DNA from 2 places in the Geobacillus lituanicus genome. Region 1 is predicted to be linked to the other one. Evidence: a T-box and tRNA genes for the amino acid it is inferred to sense, from the RefSeq annotation. Region 1 holds a T-box; the other holds one or more tRNA genes.
The links. The T-box of region 1 lies ahead of trpS (tryptophan--tRNA ligase). A T-box ahead of a tRNA ligase gene usually reads a tRNA of that ligase, here a tRNA-Trp.
Positions count from the first base shown of each region.

Region 2: it has a tRNA-Trp gene. The T-box ahead of trpS (tryptophan--tRNA ligase) is inferred to sense a tRNA for this amino acid. The anticodon was not compared.

Region 1 covers NZ_CP194773.1:1,117,993-1,128,879, reverse strand. The annotation lists gene opp3b (oligopeptide ABC transporter permease) at 1-177, opposite strand, end outside; gene ACR1UW_RS05665 (peptide ABC transporter substrate-binding protein) at 298-1,950, opposite strand; gene ACR1UW_RS05660 (DUF3899 domain-containing protein) at 2,368-2,742, shown strand; T-box leader at 2,793-3,025, shown strand; gene trpS (tryptophan--tRNA ligase) at 3,076-4,059, shown strand; gene ACR1UW_RS05650 (YjbA family protein) at 4,110-4,850, opposite strand; gene ACR1UW_RS05645 (YuzI family membrane protein) at 4,936-5,142, opposite strand; gene ACR1UW_RS05640 (DUF2268 domain-containing putative Zn-dependent protease) at 5,236-6,027, opposite strand; gene fabF (beta-ketoacyl-ACP synthase II) at 6,169-7,410, opposite strand; gene ACR1UW_RS05630 (beta-ketoacyl-ACP synthase III) at 7,461-8,393, opposite strand; gene ACR1UW_RS05625 (hypothetical protein) at 8,652-8,903, shown strand; gene ACR1UW_RS05620 (alpha/beta fold hydrolase) at 8,938-9,678, opposite strand; gene ACR1UW_RS05615 (YjzD family protein) at 9,812-10,000, shown strand; gene clpB (ATP-dependent chaperone ClpB) at 10,469-10,887, opposite strand, start outside.
Region 2 covers NZ_CP194773.1:3,023,532-3,034,418, reverse strand. The annotation lists rRNA gene ACR1UW_RS15550 (16S ribosomal RNA) at 1-58, shown strand, start outside; rRNA gene ACR1UW_RS15545 (23S ribosomal RNA) at 461-3,388, shown strand; tRNA gene ACR1UW_RS15540 (tRNA-Asn) at 3,628-3,702, shown strand; tRNA gene ACR1UW_RS15535 (tRNA-Ser) at 3,707-3,797, shown strand; tRNA gene ACR1UW_RS15530 (tRNA-Glu) at 3,812-3,883, shown strand; tRNA gene ACR1UW_RS15525 (tRNA-Val) at 3,893-3,968, shown strand; tRNA gene ACR1UW_RS15520 (tRNA-Met) at 4,127-4,203, shown strand; tRNA gene ACR1UW_RS15515 (tRNA-Asp) at 4,208-4,283, shown strand; tRNA gene ACR1UW_RS15510 (tRNA-Phe) at 4,418-4,493, shown strand; tRNA gene ACR1UW_RS15505 (tRNA-Thr) at 4,666-4,741, shown strand; tRNA gene ACR1UW_RS15500 (tRNA-Tyr) at 4,748-4,832, shown strand; tRNA gene ACR1UW_RS15495 (tRNA-Trp) at 4,840-4,913, shown strand; tRNA gene ACR1UW_RS15490 (tRNA-His) at 4,931-5,003, shown strand; tRNA gene ACR1UW_RS15485 (tRNA-Gln) at 5,021-5,095, shown strand; tRNA gene ACR1UW_RS15480 (tRNA-Gly) at 5,101-5,172, shown strand; tRNA gene ACR1UW_RS15475 (tRNA-Cys) at 5,182-5,255, shown strand; tRNA gene ACR1UW_RS15470 (tRNA-Leu) at 5,317-5,401, shown strand; gene ACR1UW_RS15465 (IS630 family transposase) at 5,499-5,963, shown strand; gene ACR1UW_RS15460 (IS66-like element ISBst12 family transposase) at 6,164-7,612, shown strand; gene ACR1UW_RS15455 (DUF6176 family protein) at 7,889-8,233, shown strand; partial or broken gene ACR1UW_RS15450 (IS4 family transposase) at 8,277-9,411, opposite strand; partial or broken gene ACR1UW_RS15445 (Mu transposase domain-containing protein) at 9,517-9,832, shown strand; gene ACR1UW_RS15440 (ExeA family protein) at 9,825-10,631, shown strand.

The DNA of each region.
Region 1 (10,887 bases):
CACGGGCTTATCCAATCCGTACTCTTTTAAAATAAGCGCCTTCTGTTCCGGCGTTAATTTCTCTTGGTTCTGAAGCGGCGAACCAGGCAACAGCTTCATTAAAAAGAACGTCAACGTCGCAATGATAAACAACGTGATGATCATATAAACGAACCGCTGAAGCGTATACCGCGCCATGACCGCACCTCCTCTGCTTTTCTATAATCTTCGTTGTTTTTCGACATTTTTCGCCTTGGCAGGCAAAAGGAGAGTATATGCCCTCGCATATACTCTCCTCGGCATGCTGTAGAAAACAGATTACTCAATATATGCCCATTTGTAGCTGTAATCGCCGCCAAACGGGTGCGAAACGATATCTTTGACATACTCGCGTTGCAAGTAGGCGACACCGCGCTGATAGAGCGGGGCAATCGGCATTTCTTCAAAGACGATCTTTTCTGCTTTCAGCATCGCATCCCAACGGGCTTGCAAATCGCCAAGCAACGTTGTTTTCGCGTCTTTAATCAATTTGTCGTATTCAGCGTTCGACCAACCCGTTTGGTTGTGCGGGTTAGTTGTCGTCCACAAGTCAAGGAACGTCATCGGGTCTTGATAGTCCGGACCCCAGCCGGAGAACGACAGGTCGTATTGCATTTTGCTTTCAAGCTCGAGCTTTTGTGCGAACGGTTGTTGTTTAATGTTGACCGTCAAGCCCGGCAAGTTTTGTTCAAGCTGCGCTTTCACATACTCGCCGATTTTCTTCGCGCTGTCGCTGTCATAGTTCAGCAGTTCAAGCGTAAATTTGTCTTTGCCCAGCTCTTTTTTCGCTTGCTCCCACAGTTTTTTCGCTTCATCCGGATTGTAATTGACCAAATCGCCATTCACATCGCGGAAGTCTTTGCCATCCGGACCAGTGACGAAGTCTTTCGGAACGGTGAACTTCGCCGGAATCGAACCGTTGTTCAAGAGCGTATCGACCATCGCTTGCGTGTCGATTGCCATTGCAATCGCTTTGCGGGCATTGACGTTGTTCAGCGGTTCTTTTTTCGTGTTCATGCGCAGCCAGTAGAGGGCTGGATCCAATTCCGTTTTGAAGTTTTTATCATTTTTATACTTATCAACAAATTCGGCCGTCAAACCGACGCGGTCGGCCTGTTTCGTTTCATACAAGTTGACCGCTGTCGCCGTGTCTTTCACAACTTTGACGTTGATTTTTTCAAGCTTAACTGTATCTTTGTCCCAGTAATTCGGGTTTTTCTCATATGTCCAGCCTTGTTCATGCTTCCATTCGCTTAAGACGAACGGGCCGTTGTAAAGCGTCGTATTAGCTTCGAGACCGTATTTGTCGCCTTGCGCTTTCACGAATTTCTCGTTTTGCGGCATGAACGTGCCGAATACCGTCAGGCTGATGAAATACGGAATCGGGTTTTTCAGCTCGACTTGGAGCGTGTAGTCGTCAAGCGCTTTGACGCCCAGCTGGTCAACTGGCAGTTTGCCGGTGTTGACTTCTTCCGCGTTTTTGATGTCGTACATAATGTACGCATACTCCGCTTTCGTTTTCGGGTCAAGCACCCGTTTCCAAGCAAACACGAAGTCGTGCGCCGTCACCGGGTCGCCGTTCGACCATTTGGCGTCTTTGCGAAGCTTGAACGTATACGTTTTGCCGTCTTCGCTCACCTCATGGCTTTCCGCCACCCCAGGAACCGGCTTGTTGTCTTTGCCTAAACGATACAGACCTTCCATGACGTTGTTCAACACGATAAACGATACTTGGTCGGTGGCGAGCGCCGAATCAAGCGACGGAATTTCTGAGGAATCAAGCAAGTTCAGCACCTGCTCCTTTTTCTCCGCCGGCTTTTCGCCGCCCTGGCCGCCTTGGGCGTTGTCGTTGTCCTTGCCCCCGCCGCAAGCCGCGAGGAACGTTGACAGCGCGAGAAGCAGGACGAGGAAGAAAGAAAATCGCTTCTTCACTAAAAAACCCCCCTTAGGTTTATGTAGTGTATTACAAATCTTCTGAACCATTAGTTTTCAGAAGATTGTACTTACATGTTTTATTATATCCTGTATTAGTATACCTGAAAAGAATTTTTTTATTTTGTTAAATAAAAAATTTCTAATTACTTAAAACAGACAGGAAGATCGGCTTGTATTTACATCTGCATTTTACCGACTTTTGACGCTGTTGTAAATAAAAAATTTCTGTCAATATATTAGAAAACGCTTACAACATAGGTTTTTCGCCCCTCATCCCTATTGTAAAGCAAATTGTTCCTCTGTTTCCAAGATGAATACAAATTTTCTGATATAACGTTGTTAATAACATTGACAATCCTTCCTCTTACATATGTTAAAATAAAAACAACGAATTGGAAAGGCGGGAGAGACAAAATGAAACGGATCGCCGTTCGAACAGGGTGGATGGTGGCCGCTATGCTGGCGGCCAGTGCGCTTATCGTTTTCTGGCAAGGGGCATGGACGGCGGTTGCCTTTATTAACACCGCCTTTTTGCTCTCTCTTGTGCCGCTTTCGGCTGGCGGGCTTTTGTTCGTTTACGAGCGCGGGTTTTTCAGCGGATTTGCCTACGGATTCCGCCGGCTGCGCAAAAGCGCAACGAAAGCGGAGCGCTATATGGAAGAAATGGCCGAGGAAAGCGAGGCGGACGAGCCCCCCGGTCCGGCGCGGTTTGCCATCACGTACCCGCTCCTTTTTGCCGGACTCCTTTTGTTTCTCGCGATGATCGCCGCCGGATATGCCGTGCAATAAGGTTGCAACAGCTGAATGGTTTCCGTATAATATAAGGCAAGTTTAGAATAGACCGAGCGATGAGAAAGAAAAGTACATATGGCGATGCCTTCAGAGAGCTTGTGGAAGGTGCGAACAAGCGGCTAGCCATATGGAATGGGCTTTCGAGCTTCCCGCCGAACCGGCGACGCAGTAGGCGAGGACGTTCCCCGCGTTACAGGGGGCCATGCGCAAAGCATGGGCTGAGCGATTGCGCTTTTCCGCGCAATAAGTAGGGTGGCACCGCGGTCCTACCGTCCCTATTAGAGGGATGGCAGGGCCTTTTTTATTTTTGGCTTGAGGGAGTGAAGATCGATGAAAACCATTTTTTCCGGCATTCAGCCAAGCGGCGTCATCACCCTTGGCAACTACATCGGGGCGCTGCGGCAGTTTGTCGAATTGCAGCATGAATACAACTGTTATTTTTGCATCGTTGACCAACACGCCATTACCGTTCCGCAAGACCCTCACGAACTGCGGAAAAACATCCGCCGCCTTGCCGCTTTGTATTTGGCCGTCGGCATCGATCCGACAAAAGCGACGCTGTTCATCCAATCGGAAGTGCCGGCGCATGCCCAAGCGGCGTGGATGCTGCAGTGCATTGTGTATATCGGCGAGCTCGAGCGGATGACGCAGTTTAAAGACAAGTCAGCCGGCAAAGAGGCGGTCAGCGCCGGGCTGCTCACGTACCCGCCGCTGATGGCCGCTGACATTTTGCTTTATAACACCGACATCGTCCCGGTCGGCGAAGACCAAAAGCAGCATATCGAGCTGACGCGCGATCTGGCGGAACGGTTCAACAAACGGTACGGCGAGCTGTTTACGATCCCTGAGGCGCGCATTCCGAAAGTCGGCGCCCGCATCATGTCGCTTGTCGACCCGACGAAAAAAATGAGCAAATCCGATCCGAACCCAAAAGCATACATCACACTGCTTGACGATGCAAAAACGATCGAGAAGAAGATCAAAAGCGCCGTCACCGACTCGGAAGGAACGATCCGCTACGACAAAGAAGGAAAACCGGGCATTTCAAATTTGCTCAATATTTATTCGACGTTATCCGGCCAATCGATCGAGGAGCTCGAACAGCAATACGAAGGAAAAGGATACGGCGTCTTCAAAGCCGACCTGGCCCAATTGGTCATCGAAACGCTCCGGCCGATTCAAGAACGGTATCACCATTGGATGGAAAGCGAGGAGCTTGACCGCGTATTGGATGAAGGAGCGGAAAAAGCGAACCGCGTCGCCTCAGAAATGGTGCGAAAAATGGAGAAAGCGATGGGCCTCGGGCGGCGGTAAGAAGGCGCCATACAAAAAACGGGCGGGCACATAGCGCCCTGGCCCGTTTTTTAATTCACTTTCGGCTCTTGCTCCATTTCCCAAAGCTTTTCGAAAAACGGCTGGCCTTTAATTAAGTTTTCACATAGCTGCTCGTGCCGTGCAGACCAGCCGTGTTTCGTTTCTTCGTACAGCCGTTCCCACGCTTCCTCAAACGACATTTTTTGAATATCTGCGTACTTTTCCGGGGCCCATTCTGTATACCAGTAGCGCACCTCGGCGCTGTTTTTCGTTGAATGCAGCTGGTCAAGCGCCATAAACAACAGCTGTTTCAACTGCCGCTCTTTCCGTGTCAATCCGCACATCAACTCCGGCGCCGGCGACAAAATGTGGTACTCTTTTTCGTACTTCGGCAGCGGGTAGGCCCGCTCTTCCGTCTCGGCGGCCATCTCGTACACAAGCTGCTCTTGCCGCGGAATGAGGCGGCTTTTGCGGATCGGAATATGATAGCCGATCGTATCGACGGCCAAAATGCCAGCTCCGTCGGTCACAACGAAACAATAATCGAGCTGAATCCGTTCATGGTTTTTGCGGACATAGGCTTTTTGGTACACATCGTCCAAAAGCGGCTTCGGAAGGTCGGATAAACTGTTTTCAATATATTGGAATAGAGCCGGGGACACTTTTAACAGCGGCACTTGGTCAAGCAACTCAATTTGGTCGTCTTTGCGCCATTCGTGAAAATGGCAGACGTTGTACCCGTTCTCTTCACCTTCAAACCAGTTCACCCAAATGTCGTGCAGGTAAAGCATGTGATACCCCTCACTTCCAGACGTGTTTGTCCATCAGTATAGGCAGAGGGGCAGAATTTTATTCCATTTCGCCCTCTTTTCCCCACTATGAGCCACGGCTTGGAAACGACAAGCTCGCCCACATAAGCAACAAGCCGAGCGGCAATAAATAACATTCCGCCCTTGTCGCGATATAAGCAGCGTATTCACCAAACCCGCGCTCCGGGGTGATGATGTTTAAATAGACGATCATCATCATGCCGCCGACGACCGAAAAACCAAAGCCGACCAAATAAAAAAACAGGCGGACCATCGGGCTTCCCTTCCTTCTTGTCCACGTCCTTTCTTTACGTATATGCCTGTTCGGTGGACAAGATGCCTATCATCGCCCCTGGTCCATCCCGCCTTACCCGCGGCTGTCCAGACCGGCTAAAGCAACCATTTGTTTCGCCTCCATCGCCATCAATTGAGCCAATGAATACCCCCGCTCCAAACAGCGGCGGACGATGGCATAACCGACTGCATAGCCGCCCATGTTCGGATACCACCCAAGGCCGTATAAAATGCGGGAGCTGAGTGGGTGCGAAACAGCGGCATCTTGATTGGGGGCGATGTAGCGGCGCCAAAACCGCTCGATCTCCCTGTCAGTATAATACGACGTCCAGTCGGCGCATTGTTCCGGTCCGACTGTTTCAGCGACCGCATGTTCTGCCAGCCCTTCCATAATCACCGCATCTAACAGCGTCGCCTCTTTGCCGCCATACGGCAGCTGCTTCAGCCGGCAAACATGGTTGTACTCATGCGCCACCAATGCCGCGACCTCCTCGTCGCGATGATCGGGCAGCAAAAAGAAAACGAGCTTATCGGCAAACGCCACTCCTCCTTTTCCGCGAAACTCGCGCAAAAGTTTCCGGTTTTCATCATCGGCCGGCAGCAAAAACACCGGAACGTCAGGCCCTTTCCATCTCACCCGCTGTTCGTCATATAAGCGGGCAAGCCGCTCCCAAAGGCCTTTTGCCTTCATCTCCGGCAAAAGGCGAACGGCCTGCCGGGCGCTTCGATACATGCCATATAAGCATAAATAACGATGAATGGCGCGCGCTGGTGCATCGGCAAAAAACGGCGCCAGCCGGGCGCAAACACGGAGCGGATCGCCTTCATCTTGTTCAAGCCAACGATCAGTTGGAGCCAGTCCCATCGTCTTCCCTCCCTTTTTGCTACCTTATGTCAAGGCAACCGGGACGGTGAACGAAAAAAGCCCCGTCCGGAGTGAAGCCCGGCGCCCGTCTTCCAACGGGGCCGGGTTCGTCCGGCCGAGGCTAATGGCCTTCATTGCTATCTATTGCGCATACGCTTTGAAAATCAATGTCGCGTTATGGCCGCCAAATCCAAACGAATTGCTTAACACTGCGCGCACAGTCTGCCGGCGGGCTTCGTTCGGCACATAGTCCAAGTCGCATTCCGGATCCGGCGTTTCATAGTTGATGGTCGGTGGAATGACGCCATCGCGGATCGCCAACACAGAGAAAATGGCTTCCACCGCGCCGGTTGCGCCAAGCAGGTGACCGGTCATCGATTTTGTAGAACTGATCGCAAGCTTATAGGCATGGTCGCCAAACACTTCTTTAATGGCGATCGTCTCATATTTGTCATTGTACTCCGTGCTTGTGCCGTGGGCGTTAATGTAGTCGATGTCCTCCGGCTGCAAGCCGGCATCCTGCAGCGCCAGTCGCATCGCCCGCACGCCGCCTTCACCGCCCGGCGCCGGTGCAGTGATATGATATGCGTCAGCCGTCGCGCCGTAGCCGACAATTTCCGCGTAAATTTTCGCCCCGCGGCGCAACGCATGCTCCAGCTCTTCAAGCACGATAATGCCTGCCCCTTCCCCCATGACAAAGCCATCACGGTTTTTATCAAACGGGCGGCTTGCCGTTTTCGGATCCGGATTGGTCGAAAGGGCCGTATTCGCGCAAAAGCCGGCAAACGACATTTTCGTAATCGGCGCCTCCGTTCCCCCCGCGATCATCACATCCGCATCGCCGCGCTGAATGACCCGAAACGCGTCGCCGATCGAGTTTGCGCCCGTCGCGCAAGCGGTGACCGTGCATGAATTCATTCCTTTCGCCCCAAGGATGATTGAGACTTGCCCCGCAGCCATATCCGGAATCATCATCGGCACGAAAAACGGGCTCACCCGGCGATAGCCGCGCTGCTGGAAAATTTCAAACTGCTGCTCAAACGTCTCCATACCGCCGATGCCAGAGCCGATCCAAACACCGACCCGCTCGGCGTTATGCTCACCGATTTCCAAATTCGCATCTTTCACCGCCATGAGCGCCGCCGCCACGGCGTATTGCGTAAACCGGTCCATCTTCCGCGCTTCGCGGCGGTCCATAAACAACGACGGATCAAAATCTTTCACTTCTGCCGCCACTTTCGCTGGAAAATCGTCTGGATTGACGCGGGTGACAATGTCGATGCCGGACTGGCCGGCGACAATGTTTTTCCACGTCGTTTCTGCGTCATTCCCCAGCGGGGTGACGGCGCCTATTCCGGTCACGACGACTCGTCTTTTTTCCATATTCCTCTGCCTCTCCTTTATTCTGGATAATGATGTTGGGATACAGAACATCAACGGCCCCAGCGCAAAGCGATCGCGCCCCACGTCAGCCCGCCGCCGAACCCGACCATAATGATGAGATCATCGTCATGGATTTTGCCCGCTTCCAACTCTTCTACAAGCGAAATCGGAATAGATGCGGCCGACGTGTTGCCATATCGACGGATGGTTGTCGATATTTTCTCTTCTGGCAGCTCGAGCCGCTGTCTGGCCGCTTCGACGATGCGAATGTTCGCTTGATGCGGAATGAGAAAGTCGACATCGTCTTTCGTGAGCCCGGCTTTTTCAAGCACACGCACGCTTGATTCTCCCATTTGCCGGACGGCGAACTTGAATACTTCACGGCCGTTCATGACGATATATTCGTCTTTGTATAAATGTTTTCCTCCTGTTCCGTCAGCTCCCAACTCGAAAGATAAAATCCCGCGCCCGGGCGACACCGGACCCATGACGACCGCTCCGGCGCCGTCGCCGAACAGCACCGCCGTGTTGCGGTCGGTCCAATCGGTGATTTTCGATAGTTTGTCTGCCCCCACTACTAATATATACTTGTAGGCGCCTGTGTCAATAAATTGGGCGGCCGTGACCATCCCGTACATAAACCCCGCGCAGGCAGCGCTAATATCAAGCGCAGCGGCGTTGACGGCGCCAAGCCGCTCTTGCAGCATGCAAGCGACCGACGGAAACGGACGGTCCGGGGTGACGGTGGCAACTAAAATGAGATCAATATCCTTCGCCTCCATGCCAGCGTCTTGAAGCGCCCTTTCTGCGGCAAAATACGCCATATTGGACGTATCGATGTCATCCGGAGCGATGCGGCGCTCCTCGATCCCGGTGCGCGTCCGGATCCATTCATCCGATGTATCCATCATTTTTTCCAAATCAAAGTTGGTCAACACTTTTTCCGGCACATAGCGGCCGACCCCGATAATTCCTGCTCCCATATCATTCATCTCCTCTTTCTTTCCCAAAATGGCAAAAAAACGCTCACGCTGACAACCAAACTTGAATGTACAATCAGTCTACATCACCAATTATTATTACTTGGTACTAATTTTAGCCGAAAGAGCGTGGATGCGCAATAGAAAACGAAAGTTGAACCAGCGCTTTCCGTTCCCCTAAGGCATTTGTCCAAACCGCTTTTTCCTTTCTGCCATACAATACAAATACGAGCGACCATCGCATGAAAGGGAGGATCGCCCATGGCCAACGGCGAAGCACAAGAACAACATCGCGAACGGCAAGACCGTTTTTCCCGCCTAATGTTCGGATCTTTTCCTTCTCGCGCAACCGGCGAGCGCGAAGATCAAGGGAGCGTGGCAGAACCGCCTTTACTGCCGAACATCGATTTCATGAAGCTGTTTGAAAACGTCAATACGCTAGCCGACTCATTGCAACAATTAAAACCGCTCGTGAAAAAGATCACCTCGCTCGTCGACTTATTGAAAAAATAGCAGACGCACCGGTCGATGCGTCTGCCCTTGTCGTTTACGGGAGTTCATTGTATTGGCAGAAAAATTGCCCGATTTGCCGAGCCAGTTGGCGCCGTTTCTCCGGCAGCTCGTAAACGACGCGCACCCGGTTGTTTGTCGTTTTCATCCATTGTTCATATTTACGGCTATGCAAGGCGGATGGATACGGGCCCACTCCGGCCAGCTGCCAAATCGTCACCGGAACGTCATGAGGACTGAGAAAGAGGGACGGAACAGCCTCGAGCACCTCCTCTTCTTTCAAGCCATAGGCAGTCGCGATTTCCCTCACCATCCGCCGGTACACGAATGGATGTTCCTGTTCATAGTCAAGCTGGGCGCGTACGTCAAGGCAAGGGTTGATCATGGCGACGGCGCGGATTTGACTTGGCATGGCGCCAAGCAGTTGCAAGGCAACGAGCGCGCCCATTCCTTCGGCAACGATATAGATGCGCTGGTTCACAATTTCGCTTTTCAACACCGAGTAAATGAGCTGGCGCGCCAGCCGGACCGCTTTCGGACTTCCCCAATGCCGGCCGTACAAATGGGACGAAAAGACCGTATACCCACGTTCCAACCAATCTTCCAGCCATTGGCGCCGCCCCGGATGCTCGAGCCAAAAACTCGTCTGTTCGTTCACAAAATGGTCGCCGTCGCCCATTAAAAAAAGGGCAAACCCATTTGGGCGCTCCGGCACGTGAACGATGCACCATTGCTCATCGAGTTGAAAAAACCGCCGTTGTCCTGCCATCGTTTCCATTCACCCTTGTTTGGCAATGCATAATGGTACAGTATACGATATGCGCGGCCAAAAAAAACGTCCGGGTATATGCCTACGCGACAAATTGTGATAAGATAAGAAAAGGAATGACGAGAAGATGGGAGGAACAAAGATGCGCTTGTTTTGGACGTTTTTTTGGACGTTTTTGCTCGTGCAAATGGCAACGTACGTCATGGGCTCGATGCAAGGGATCGGCTATGATTTCGCAACCGGCGCCTTGCTTGGCGTGATCGTGACGATCTTAGTCTTCGTGATTGCAGCCTTGATTCCGGACGAGCCGGCCGGGGATCACCATCATTGATCATTCGCTTCATAAGACAACGCCTTGGGGTGAAAGTCCCAAGGCGTTGTTTTTTGTCATCTTTAACCGAGAATCCTCCCACTTCAACACCTATATAATAGATGCAATTTGAAGCTTTAACATTTGTAGCTTTTACCGAGCATTTGATCGACTGTCGGGCGACCGAACAACGCCGCTTTCAGACCCATGTATGGGTCTGTGAAGCGGGTGGTTGTTCGGTCTTCCGTCACGCCTTGGCGTGACGGAGGCAAGCCTGTGGCTTGCCTTCGACAGTCGAAAAATGGACAAGCGACTTTTCCATCAAGGATATGTTAAACTTTTTCGTTGCATCTATATAGGTGTAAGTGGAGGAGCATTCCATCCATATTGATCTGGGCTTGTGTTTTCCGCCCATGCTCAAACAATGCGACCAACCCCGGCAGACAAGAAGCACGTCTCTCCGCGTCGTCGGCGCCCCCTTCAGCTCGTTTACGCCGACGGACGAATGGCGATCTGCCCGTTGTCAACATCGACCATGACGGTGCCGTACTCTCTCACCCGCCCAGCGATCAGCTCTTTCGCAAGCGGCGTTTCGATCTGCTTTTGCATAAACCGCTTTAAGGGGCGGGCGCCGTAGACCGGATCGAAGCCCGCTTCGGCGATGTATTGCTTCGCCGCTTCGGTCAGCACGAGTTCGATATGCCGATCGGCCAAACGGGCCGACAGCTCGCGGGCGAACTTTTCGATGATGCCTTTCACCTCATTCATCGACAATGGCTTAAATAAGACGATATCGTCGATCCGGTTTAAAAATTCTGGGCGGAAATGGGCGCGCAATTGGTCAAACACTTGGCTGCGCGTCTGTTCATCGATGTCGCCCTGTTTGTTTTCCAACAACAGCGGCGATC
Region 2 (10,887 bases), 1.3 Mb from region 1:
TGGGGTGAAGTCGTAACAAGGTAGCCGTACCGGAAGGTGCGGCTGGATCACCTCCTTTCTAAGGACGAAAAGCGGAGGCCGCAATGGCCAACTGTCGATACACAGCGCTTTCGTTTCGTTCAGTTTTGAGGGAATGAGAAATTCCTTCACTTGTTTTGCGCCTGCGTCTTCTAGCAGATTCAAGGAAGATGGATTCCTCGGCGCAAAGCTGCAAGGAAGCAGACTCAAGGCAGTCGCTTCGTTCAGTTTTGAAGGGATGAGAAATTCCTTCAAAAGCGCCTGTGCCTGCGTCTGCTAGCAGGTTCGGGGAAGTAGCTTCGTTTGCGTCTGCGTCTACAAGCGGATTCGGAGAAGCCGAATTCCTCGACGCAAGACTGCAGAGAAGCAAATTCAAGAAGCAGTCTCGTTCCTTGAAAACTAGATAACCGGAAACACAAAGGAAGAAGCCGAGAGCGCTGTAGGTTAAGCTAGAAAGGGCGCACGGTGGATGCCTTGGCACTAGGAGCCGATGAAGGACGGGGCAAACGCCGAAACGCTCCGGGGAGCTGTAAGCAAGCGTTGATCCGGAGATGTCCGAATGGGGGAACCCACTGTCCGTAATGGGGCAGTATCCATGCCTGAATCCATAGGGCATGGAGGGCACACCCGGGGAACTGAAACATCTTAGTACCCGGAGGAGAAGAAAGCAAACGCGATTCCCTGAGTAGCGGCGAGCGAAACGGGAACAGCCCAAACCAAGAGGCGTGCCTCTTGGGGTTGTAGGACCGCTCATTGTGGGAGTGAGAAAGGAACGGGGTAGACGAACCGGTCTGGAACGGCCGGCCAGAGAAGGTGACAGCCCTGTAGTCGAAACTTCGTTCCCTCCCGAGCGGATCCTGAGTACGGCGGGACACGGGAAATCCCGTCGGAAGCAGGGAGGACCATCTCCCAAGGCTAAATACTCCCTAGTGACCGATAGTGCACCAGTACCGTGAGGGAAAGGTGAAAAGCACCCCGGAAGGGGAGTGAAAGAGAACCTGAAACCGTGTGCCTACAAGTAGTCAGAGCGCGTTCATGCGTGATGGCGTGCCTTTTGTAGAATGAACCGGCGAGTGACGATGGCGTGCGAGGTTAAGCCGAAGAGGCGGAGCCGCAGCGAAAGCGAGTCTGAACAGGGCGAAAAGTACGTCGTCGTCGACCCGAAACCAGGTGATCTACCCATGTCCAGGGTGAAGGCCGGGTAACACCGGCTGGAGGCCCGAACCCACGCACGTTGAAAAGTGCGGGGATGAGGTGTGGGTAGGGGTGAAATGCCAATCGAACTTGGAGATAGCTGGTTCTCCCCGAAATAGCTTTAGGGCTAGCCTCGGGATGGAGAGTGTTGGAGGTAGAGCACTGATTGGGCTAGGGGCCCTCATCGGGTTACCGAACCCAGTCAAACTCCGAATGCCAACGACTTATGCCCGGGAGTCAGACTGCGAGTGATAAGATCCGTGGTCGAGAGGGAAACAGCCCAGATCGCCAGCTAAGGCCCCAAAGTGCACGTTCAGTGGAAAAGGATGTGGAGTTGCAAAGACAACCAGGATGTTGGCTTAGAAGCAGCCACCATTTAAAGAGTGCGTAATAGCTCACTGGTCGAGTGACTCTGCGCCGAAAATGTACCGGGGCTAAACGTGCCGCCGAAGCTGCGGGATGACCGTTGGTCATCGGTAGGGGAGCGTTCTAAGGGCGTTGAAGCCAGACCGGAAGGACTGGTGGAGCGCTTAGAAGTGAGAATGCCGGTATGAGTAGCGAAAACAGAGGTGAGAATCCTCTGCGCCGAAAGCCTAAGGGTTCCTGAGGAAGGTTCGTCCGCTCAGGGTTAGTCGGGACCTAAGCCGAGGCCGAAAGGCGTAGGTGATGGACAACAGGTTGAGATTCCTGTACCACCTCCTTCCCGTTTGAGCGATGGGGGGACGCAGGAGGATAGGGCGAGCAGGCGGCTGGAAGAGCCTGTCCAAGCCGCAAGGCTGATCCGTAGGCAAATCCGCGGATTGTAAGGCCAAGCGGTGATGGCGACGGAGTCATCCGGAAGTCCCCGATTTCACACTGCCAAGAAAAGCCTCTAGCGAGGGAAGAGGTGCCCGTACCGCAAACCGACACAGGTAGGCGAGGAGAGAATCCTAAGGCGCGCGGGAGAACTCTCGTTAAGGAACTCGGCAAAATGACCCCGTAACTTCGGGAGAAGGGGTGCTCGTTTGGGTGAAGAGCCCGAACGAGCCGCAGTGAAAAGGCCCAAGCGACTGTTTATCAAAAACACAGGTCTCTGCGAAGCCGAAAGGCGACGTATAGGGGCTGACACCTGCCCGGTGCTGGAAGGTTAAGGGGAGCGCTTAGCGGAAGCGAAGGTGCGAACCGAAGCCCCAGTAAACGGCGGCCGTAACTATAACGGTCCTAAGGTAGCGAAATTCCTTGTCGGGTAAGTTCCGACCCGCACGAAAGGTGTAACGACTTGGGCGCTGTCTCAACGAGAGACCCGGTGAAATTATACTACCTGTGAAGATGCAGGTTACCCGCGACAGGACGGAAAGACCCCGTGGAGCTTTACTGCAGCCTGATATGGAATTTTGGTATCGCTTGTACAGGATAGGTGGGAGCCTGGGAAGCCGGAGCGCCAGCTTCGGTGGAGGCGGCGGTGGGATACCACCCTGGCGATATTGAAATTCTAACCCGCACCCCTTAGCGGGGTGGGAGACAGTGTCAGGTGGGCAGTTTGACTGGGGCGGTCGCCTCCCAAAAGGTAACGGAGGCGCCCAAAGGTTCCCTCAGAATGGTTGGAAATCATTCGGAGAGTGCAAAGGCACAAGGGAGCTTGACTGCGAGACGGACAGGTCGAGCAGGGACGAAAGTCGGGCTTAGTGATCCGGTGGTTCCGCATGGAAGGGCCATCGCTCAACGGATAAAAGCTACCCCGGGGATAACAGGCTGATCTCCCCCAAGAGTCCACATCGACGGGGAGGTTTGGCACCTCGATGTCGGCTCATCGCATCCTGGGGCTGTAGTCGGTCCCAAGGGTTGGGCTGTTCGCCCATTAAAGCGGTACGCGAGCTGGGTTCAGAACGTCGTGAGACAGTTCGGTCCCTATCCGTCGCGGGCGCAGGAAATTTGAGAGGAGCTGTCCTTAGTACGAGAGGACCGGGATGGACGCACCGCTGGTGTACCAGTTGTCCCGCCAGGGGCACCGCTGGGTAGCTATGTGCGGACGGGATAAGCGCTGAAAGCATCTAAGCGTGAAGCCCCCCTCAAGATGAGATTTCCCACCGCGTCAGGCGGGTAAGATCCCTCGAAGATGACGAGGTCGATAGGTCCGAGGTGGAAGCGTGGCGACACGTGGAGCTGACGGATACTAATCGATCGAGGGCTTAACCTAGAAAAGCGCAGGCGAGCGGTTCGCCGCGACGGGCAAATGTTCTTCACCCGCAGGGGTGCTAGCACCCCGAGGGGGAAGGTTATTTGACCCCGAGCGGCGGCGAGCCGGAGCTAGACAATGAAAAGTGGAGGCGCCGCGGCTTCTTCCCGAAACGGTTATCTAGTTTTGAAGGAATGAAAAAAAGTCCTTGACAGCTCAACGCGAATCATTATAATAATAAATGTCTAAAGTGATGTCATTCCGCAGTAGCTCAGTGGTAGAGCAATCGGCTGTTAACCGATTGGTCGCAGGTTCGAATCCTGCCTGCGGAGCCATCGTGGAGAGCTGTCCGAGTGGTCGAAGGAGCACGATTGGAAATCGTGTAGGCGTGAATAGCGCCTCAAGGGTTCGAATCCCTTGCTCTCCGCCATGATTCATCAACATGGCCCGTTGGTCAAGTGGTTAAGACACCGCCCTTTCACGGCGGTAACACGGGTTCGAATCCCGTACGGGTCACTTCTTCGTGGAGGATTAGCTCAGCTGGGAGAGCACTTGCCTTACAAGCAAGGGGTCGGCGGTTCGATCCCGTCATCCTCCACCATTTTCAATCGTTGTGGAGTGGAGCGACGAGCCTTTGCTTCATCGAATTCACTTCGAGTTGCCTCGACGCATCTGGCATCTTTGAATCAGCTTGTAGAGGAAGAGGTAACGGATAACAACGCTAAGAACATTGTGCAAATTAATTTACTTTCCTATCGTCGCGGGGTGGAGCAGTCCGGTAGCTCGTCGGGCTCATAACCCGAAGGTCGCAGGTTCAAATCCTGCCCCCGCAACCAAATTGGTCCCGTAGTGTAGTGGTTAACATGCCTGCCTGTCACGCAGGAGATCGCGGGTTCGAGTCCCGTCGGGACCGCCATTGTTTCAAAATTATGGAAAGAGACAGCTCAGCAGTTCAGTTGGAGTTGCCTCAACGCATTCTGGCTTCCTCGAATCAGCTTGTAGAGGAAGAGACACGGTGCAGTACAAGCAAAGTAATGAAAAACTTAATATGGCTCGGTAGCTCAGTCGGTAGAGCAAAGGACTGAAAATCCTTGTGTCGGCGGTTCGATTCCGTCCCGAGCCACCATATAACATAATGTGCATCATATGTATGCCGACTTAGCTCAATTGGTAGAGACGAGCATCCGCTTCCTCGAATCGGCTGCGAGTTGTCCCGACGCATCCCGCTTCTTCGAGTTGGCTGGTAGAGGAAGGGACACAACAAATGAACAATGAGCCGCGATTTATATCATAATTATGCCGACTTAGCTCAATTGGTAGAGCAACTGAATCGTAATCAGTAGGTTGCGGGTTCAAGTCCTGCAGTCGGCACCATTCCTTGGAGGGGTAGCGAAGTGGCTAAACGCGGCGGACTGTAAATCCGCTCCCTTTGGGTTCGGCGGTTCGAATCCGTCCCCCTCCACCATGATTGAAGGGGCATAGTTTAATGGTAGAACAGAGGTCTCCAAAACCTCCGGTGTGGGTTCGATTCCTACTGCCCCTGCCATTTTGATTATCATTATGGCGACTATGGCGAAGTGGTTAACGCACCAGATTGTGGCTCTGGCATGCGTGGGTTCGATTCCCACTAGTCGCCCTTCACTTTTACAGCGTTGGGGTATAGCCAAGCGGTAAGGCAACGGACTTTGACTCCGTGATGCGTTGGTTCGAATCCAGCTACCCCAGCCAATGATGCGGAAGTAGTTCAGTGGTAGAACACCACCTTGCCAAGGTGGGGGTCGCGGGTTCGAGTCCCGTCTTCCGCTCTCGATCAAGGCGGCATAGCCAAGTGGTAAGGCAGAGGTCTGCAAAACCTTTACCCCCGGTTCGAATCCGGGTGCCGCCTCCATCTAATGAATATAAAAAGTGTTGACAGACATGAAGTAATGTGATAAAATAATGCATGTCGCGCCGATGTGGCGGAATTGGCAGACGCGCACGACTCAAAATCGTGTGGGGTAGCCCCCCGTGTGGGTTCGACTCCCACCATCGGCATCGAAAATAGGGAGAAGGTTTTAGAGACAAGGGGTTTCACGTAAGTGGAATCCCTTGTTTTTTATTTACCGAATACGATTCGAGAAAAGAAAATCGTGTGCGTACAATCGTGTTCGGTGAGGTGAAATGGAAAGTGCCTACGTGCGGCCATCATGCCCACGTTTCTGTATTTGGGGCGTTGAATGTGCTCAATGGGGACACCGTTCTTCATCGAGCAGTCGCTGCGAATGCGACGACGTTTTTGGATTTTTTAAAGATCTTGAAGATCCGTTATCCAGACCAGCTGATCGTGCTCGTGCTCGACAATGCCCGCATCCACCATGCCAAAATGGTGAGAGATTTCTTGCGCCAAGAAGGGGAATCGTTTCACTTGATCTTTTTACCTCCTTATTCCCCACAGCTGAATCCCATCGAACGCTTGTGGAAATGGCTCAAGGATGCGGTCATTGCCAATGTGTTTCACAAAGATCAAATGGATATTGACCAAGCCATTGCCCGGTTTATGGAATATATAGATCAACAACCGGAAGAGGTGCTTCGACGCTTGGGGTGTGCAGCGTGATGCAAAGGTTAACTTTTCAAGGTGCATTTATATAGTTAAGTGTAAAATTATAGAAGGAATTATATAGATAGGAAGCGAAATAGAGTAGAAAGATAAGGTGAAAAACGAAGTAACTATTCAGCCACATCATAAAGTGAGCTGAATATTTTCTTCTTTCCTTGTCTATGATGTGAATACTGATAGACAAGGAGGTGAATCGCATGTTGACGGTACAACAAGCTGTATTTACAGTTGAGAGCTTAATCGGCAAAGTTCAACAACAAAAACAGCTCATTCATCAACTCATTCAAGAAAATGAACATTTGCGTCACGAAAACAAACAACTACGCAAAGAAAATGAACAACTGAAGTACCGTGTTCAAGAGCTGGAAGCACGCACGAAAAAAAACAGCTCCAATAGCCATTTGCCCCCATCTTCTGACCGTTTTGAGAAAAAGCGTTCCTCCCGCGAGCCGTCTGGCAAAAAGCCTGGTGGGCAAGAGGGACATGAGGGGAAGACGCTCCGTCAAGTGGAACATCCACATCATCGTGTCGTCCACCGTGTGCATACGTGTCAAGGATGTGGAGCTTCTTTGTGTGAAGTCAAACCGTTCAAAGTCGATATCCGTCAAGTGTTTGATGTCCCTCGTGTGGCGATCGAGGTGACACAACATGAACGTGAAGTGAAATCGTGTCCACATTGTCGATGCGTGCAACAAGCCGAATTCCCATCCCATGTCACGAATCATGTGCAATACGGTCCACGGCTCACGGCGCTCGTTGTTTATTTACATCATATCCAATTGATCCCGTACAAGCGTTTAAGTGATACAATCGAAGCGTTATATCAACACTCGATTAGTACAGGAACCCTTGCCAATATGGTGAAACGAGGACGCGAAGCGCTGGAATCAAATATGGACATCATCGAAGACGCCTTACTTGAATCCAACATCCTGCATGTCGATGAAACGAGTTTGCGCATCAATGGGAAACTCGCATGGGTGCATGTCGCGTGTACATCGAGATATACATACTTGGCTCCTCACGCTTCTCGTGGAAAAAAAGCGACCGATGATATCGGGATTCTTCCCCGATATGAAGGGACGATGATGCACGATGCGTTCGGTACATATCCGAAATACACACATGCCACCCATGCCCTTTGTCACGCCCATCATTTGCGTGAGTTAAAAGGATTCATCGAACAAGGGCATACGTGGGCGATGCGCATGACCACGTTTCTGTTAGCCGCCAAGCAAGCCGTCGAAGCCCATCACGGTGCACTTTCCGAAGAAGAAGCGAGACGGTGGGAACGAGTGTATGATCGCATCCTAGAAAGAGCACAACACCGATTAGAAACGATGACGCCTCTTCCGAAAAAAGCACTCGCTTTTGTTCGACGCCTTCAAAAACGAAAGGAAGAAGCGCTGCGTTTCTTACGTGAAGTACATGTTCCCTTTGACAACAACCAAGCCGAACGCGATCTTCGCATGGTCAAAGTCAAAGAGAACATTTCGGGTACGTTTCGCGAAGAAACATTCGCGCAGTCGTTTTGCATCGCAAGAAGCATCGTTTCCACACTGACGAAACACGAAAAAAACGTGTGGGATTCGTTATGTCTTCTGTTGGCAGGCGAAACGATCGATCGAGTTCTTTCCGCTACCTAGGGCATTTTCTATGACCGAAATGCCCTATTTGTGCTGGGCTTTTTTATACACTAGCACTGGGGTGAATAGTTACAAAACGAACGTCTAAGCAAGGGATGCTGCTCGATGTAGTATGCTATATCATTTTTCTGTTAGTTGTCTGGCATGTGGCGCACGGTCACATTGATGACTATTATGCGACGCTTATCTCCACCGTTTTCGGCATGGCATACAAGATATACTGCTTTCTTTCTATATTTTGAAGCTCATCAATAAATAGAAAGGTGGAAGCATGAGATGAAAGTAGAATTAAGCAAATTTCGCGTAAAGGAAGGAAAATCGAAGCGGGTGGATGAATGGATGGAATTATTAAACACACATATGAACGAGGTGCTGTTGACGCTCAAAGATGAAAAAATGCATGTCGAAGCGATCTTCCGCGAGCGAAATGAGGAAGGAGAGTTTCTTTACTGGTTCTCTGTTCAGGGAGAAGGCGGGATTTCCGTAGAAGAGTCCGAACACGAAATTGATAAAAAACATTTGGCGTTCTGGTATGAGTGTATTGATGAGGAATATAACGAACCTGTGATCACGACAGAAGTAGTGATGATTCCAGAGCATATTCGTAAGGCGATGGAGTAAGCAAGTTTGAGAAGTTAATCATGAATCTAATCACGAGTGTTGATTATCCAAAATTATACATACGCCTTCCATCAATTTGGGCATACTCAAACAAAGCAGCGGCCCTCCCCGATTTCCAATCGAGAGGAAGCTGCCCAGAGAAAAAACGGCGAACAAACGAAATGAAGGAAAGAGAGCGGTTCGTCCGTTTTTTGGTTTGATCATACAGCCATCGCAACAGCACATACGCGATGAATGCCGCAAACAGTTGGTTGTATACCGCATTTTCCGTCGTGCCAAACAAGGTCGGGACATTCAGAATATTGCTTCACCCAACGGAAAAAGACCTCAACAGTCCAACGTTGTTGGTACATGTCGGCAATGGTTTCCGCAGACGCATGGAAGAGGTTCGTCACGACCCGAATGTCGCGGCCATTCGCATCTCGAAAGATCACCACCCGGTGACGTTTGGTGGAGCGGTATTGTTTCGTTCCCAACTGGCACGTGAAGTCGGCTTGAACCGATGAGGATGTGCTGGAAAGGCGGTTCAAGCTTTTTTTCTGATGAAGTTCGATGTTGTCCTTCATCCGAATGACAAACAGCTGATGCTGCTCTACAAATCGATCGAGGCGTTCGATTTTGACATACGCCCGGTCTTCCACCAGCACTTGTTGAGCGTTCGTCAACTGTTCTCCCACTGGGCCATCGTGACGCAGTCCGGTCGTTTCCACCATGTCTGCCGGCAACGAGGATTCCGGCGAATACGCGACGTGCAGCTTCACTCCGGCGCGTTCGCCGTGATACGGTGCCCATGGCAGGCGGTTTTTCCCGACCGTGACGGTCGTCGAATCCACCACCCGAAGCGGTTTGGGAAACCGAAGCGAACGGCGGGTTTGGCGGTTGCACTTGGAAATGATCAACGCCAACAAGCGTTTCATGATGTCATAGGGAACTTCTTTCGCTTTCTTGGATACTGTGGAATAATGGAATCGCGGCAATCCATACAGAGGCCCCACATCGGCTCCGTGGCGAAAGCTTTTCCATTGATGCATGGCGGCCAGCAGGAAGAAGTGAATCAACTCGCGCAACGTAAAGGTTCGAGACGAATCACGATACCCAACCGCTTCGGCAATCAGTTGAATCTCTTCATCCGAAACAAGTTTTTGCATCAAATTCGGGAGTGTGGTATGCTTGTTCATAGAGAGCACCTCCTGGGTTTGTTTGTGTCGCTACTCACATTCTACAGGAAAGGTGCTCTTTTTTCTATACCCTTTGGATTTTATTGGATAATCAACACGCCTGATCCACTGTTGGAGCTGAATCCGCCGAAATCGCTTGACGAGTTGAACGAGCGTTTTTGGAAGTGGCTTGAAGAGGAGTATCATCAAGGTGAAAGCCGATGGCACGATCACCCTGAATAAACAGCTATACGAAGTGCCGCCTCGGTTCATTGGGCAATCGATTGAGCTCCGCTATGACGAACGAGGCGTCTATGTGTACGAAGATGGCAAACGGGTGGCGGAAGCCATTCGGGTGCGTTTGGAGGACAATGCCTATGTAAAACGCCATCGGTCCCCGTTTGCGGCGATTCCGGCGAAGGAGGGAGAACACGGTGTATAAATCGTTTTACCCCCTTTCGCGGGAGCCGTTTGCGAAAGAAACAGACCCGTCCGAGGCGTATCAAGGGGCGTCATTTCAGGAAGCGTTGCGGGCGCTGGAGTACGTGAAACGAACCCGGGGGATCGGGCTGTTGATCGGAGAGCCGGGGGCGGGCAAGACGTTCGCCCTTCGGGCGCTGAAAGAGTCATTGAATCCATCATTGTATCATGTCGTCTACTTTCCGTTATCCACCGGAGGCGTGATGGATTTTTACCGTGGACTGGCCTTGGGATTAGGAGAGGAACCGAAGTACCGCAAGGTAGACCTCTTCCGCCAAATCCAGCAGGCGATCGAGCGATTGTATCATGAACGGCGGATCACGCCGGTGTTCATTTTGGATGAGATGCATTTAGCGAAGGATGCATTTTTACAGGACATCGCGATCTTATTCAACTTTGAGATGGATTCGACCAACCCATTTGTCTTGATTTTGGCCGGGCTGCCCCATTTACAGGGGAAGCTGCGGCTCAATCAGCACCGCCCTCTCGACCAGCGGATCATCATGCGATACCGGATGGGGCCGCTGGAGAAGGAAGAGGTGGCGGGCTACATCGAACATCGGATGAAACAGGCCGGGGCGAAGCATCCGATCTTCACCCCATCGGCGTTAGAGGCGATTGCCCTGCAGTCGCGGGGATGGCCTCGGGTGATCAACACGTTGGCCACGACGTGCCTGTTATACGGGTATCAGCTGAAAAAGGACGCCATTGACGAAGAAATGGTGCGCATGGCCGCAGAGGAAAATGGGGTATTAGCATGAAAGGGGCCGGATCGGCCTCTTTTGTGCTTTCTCTTTTCCATAGGTCCATCAGGCGCGCTGGAAATCTTCATCTGAAAGAGCGTGCAAACGTTCCGAAAGAATGTGCAAAATCCGGAACAATCCGCAAAAATTTTGCACATTATTTCCGAATCCGTCCGAAATAATTTGAAAAAGGGATTCTGAAATAATGTGCTAATTTACAAACAAGCGAAAGAAATGTTCCTTGCCTCTTGCCAACAAGTAAATTTTACAACTG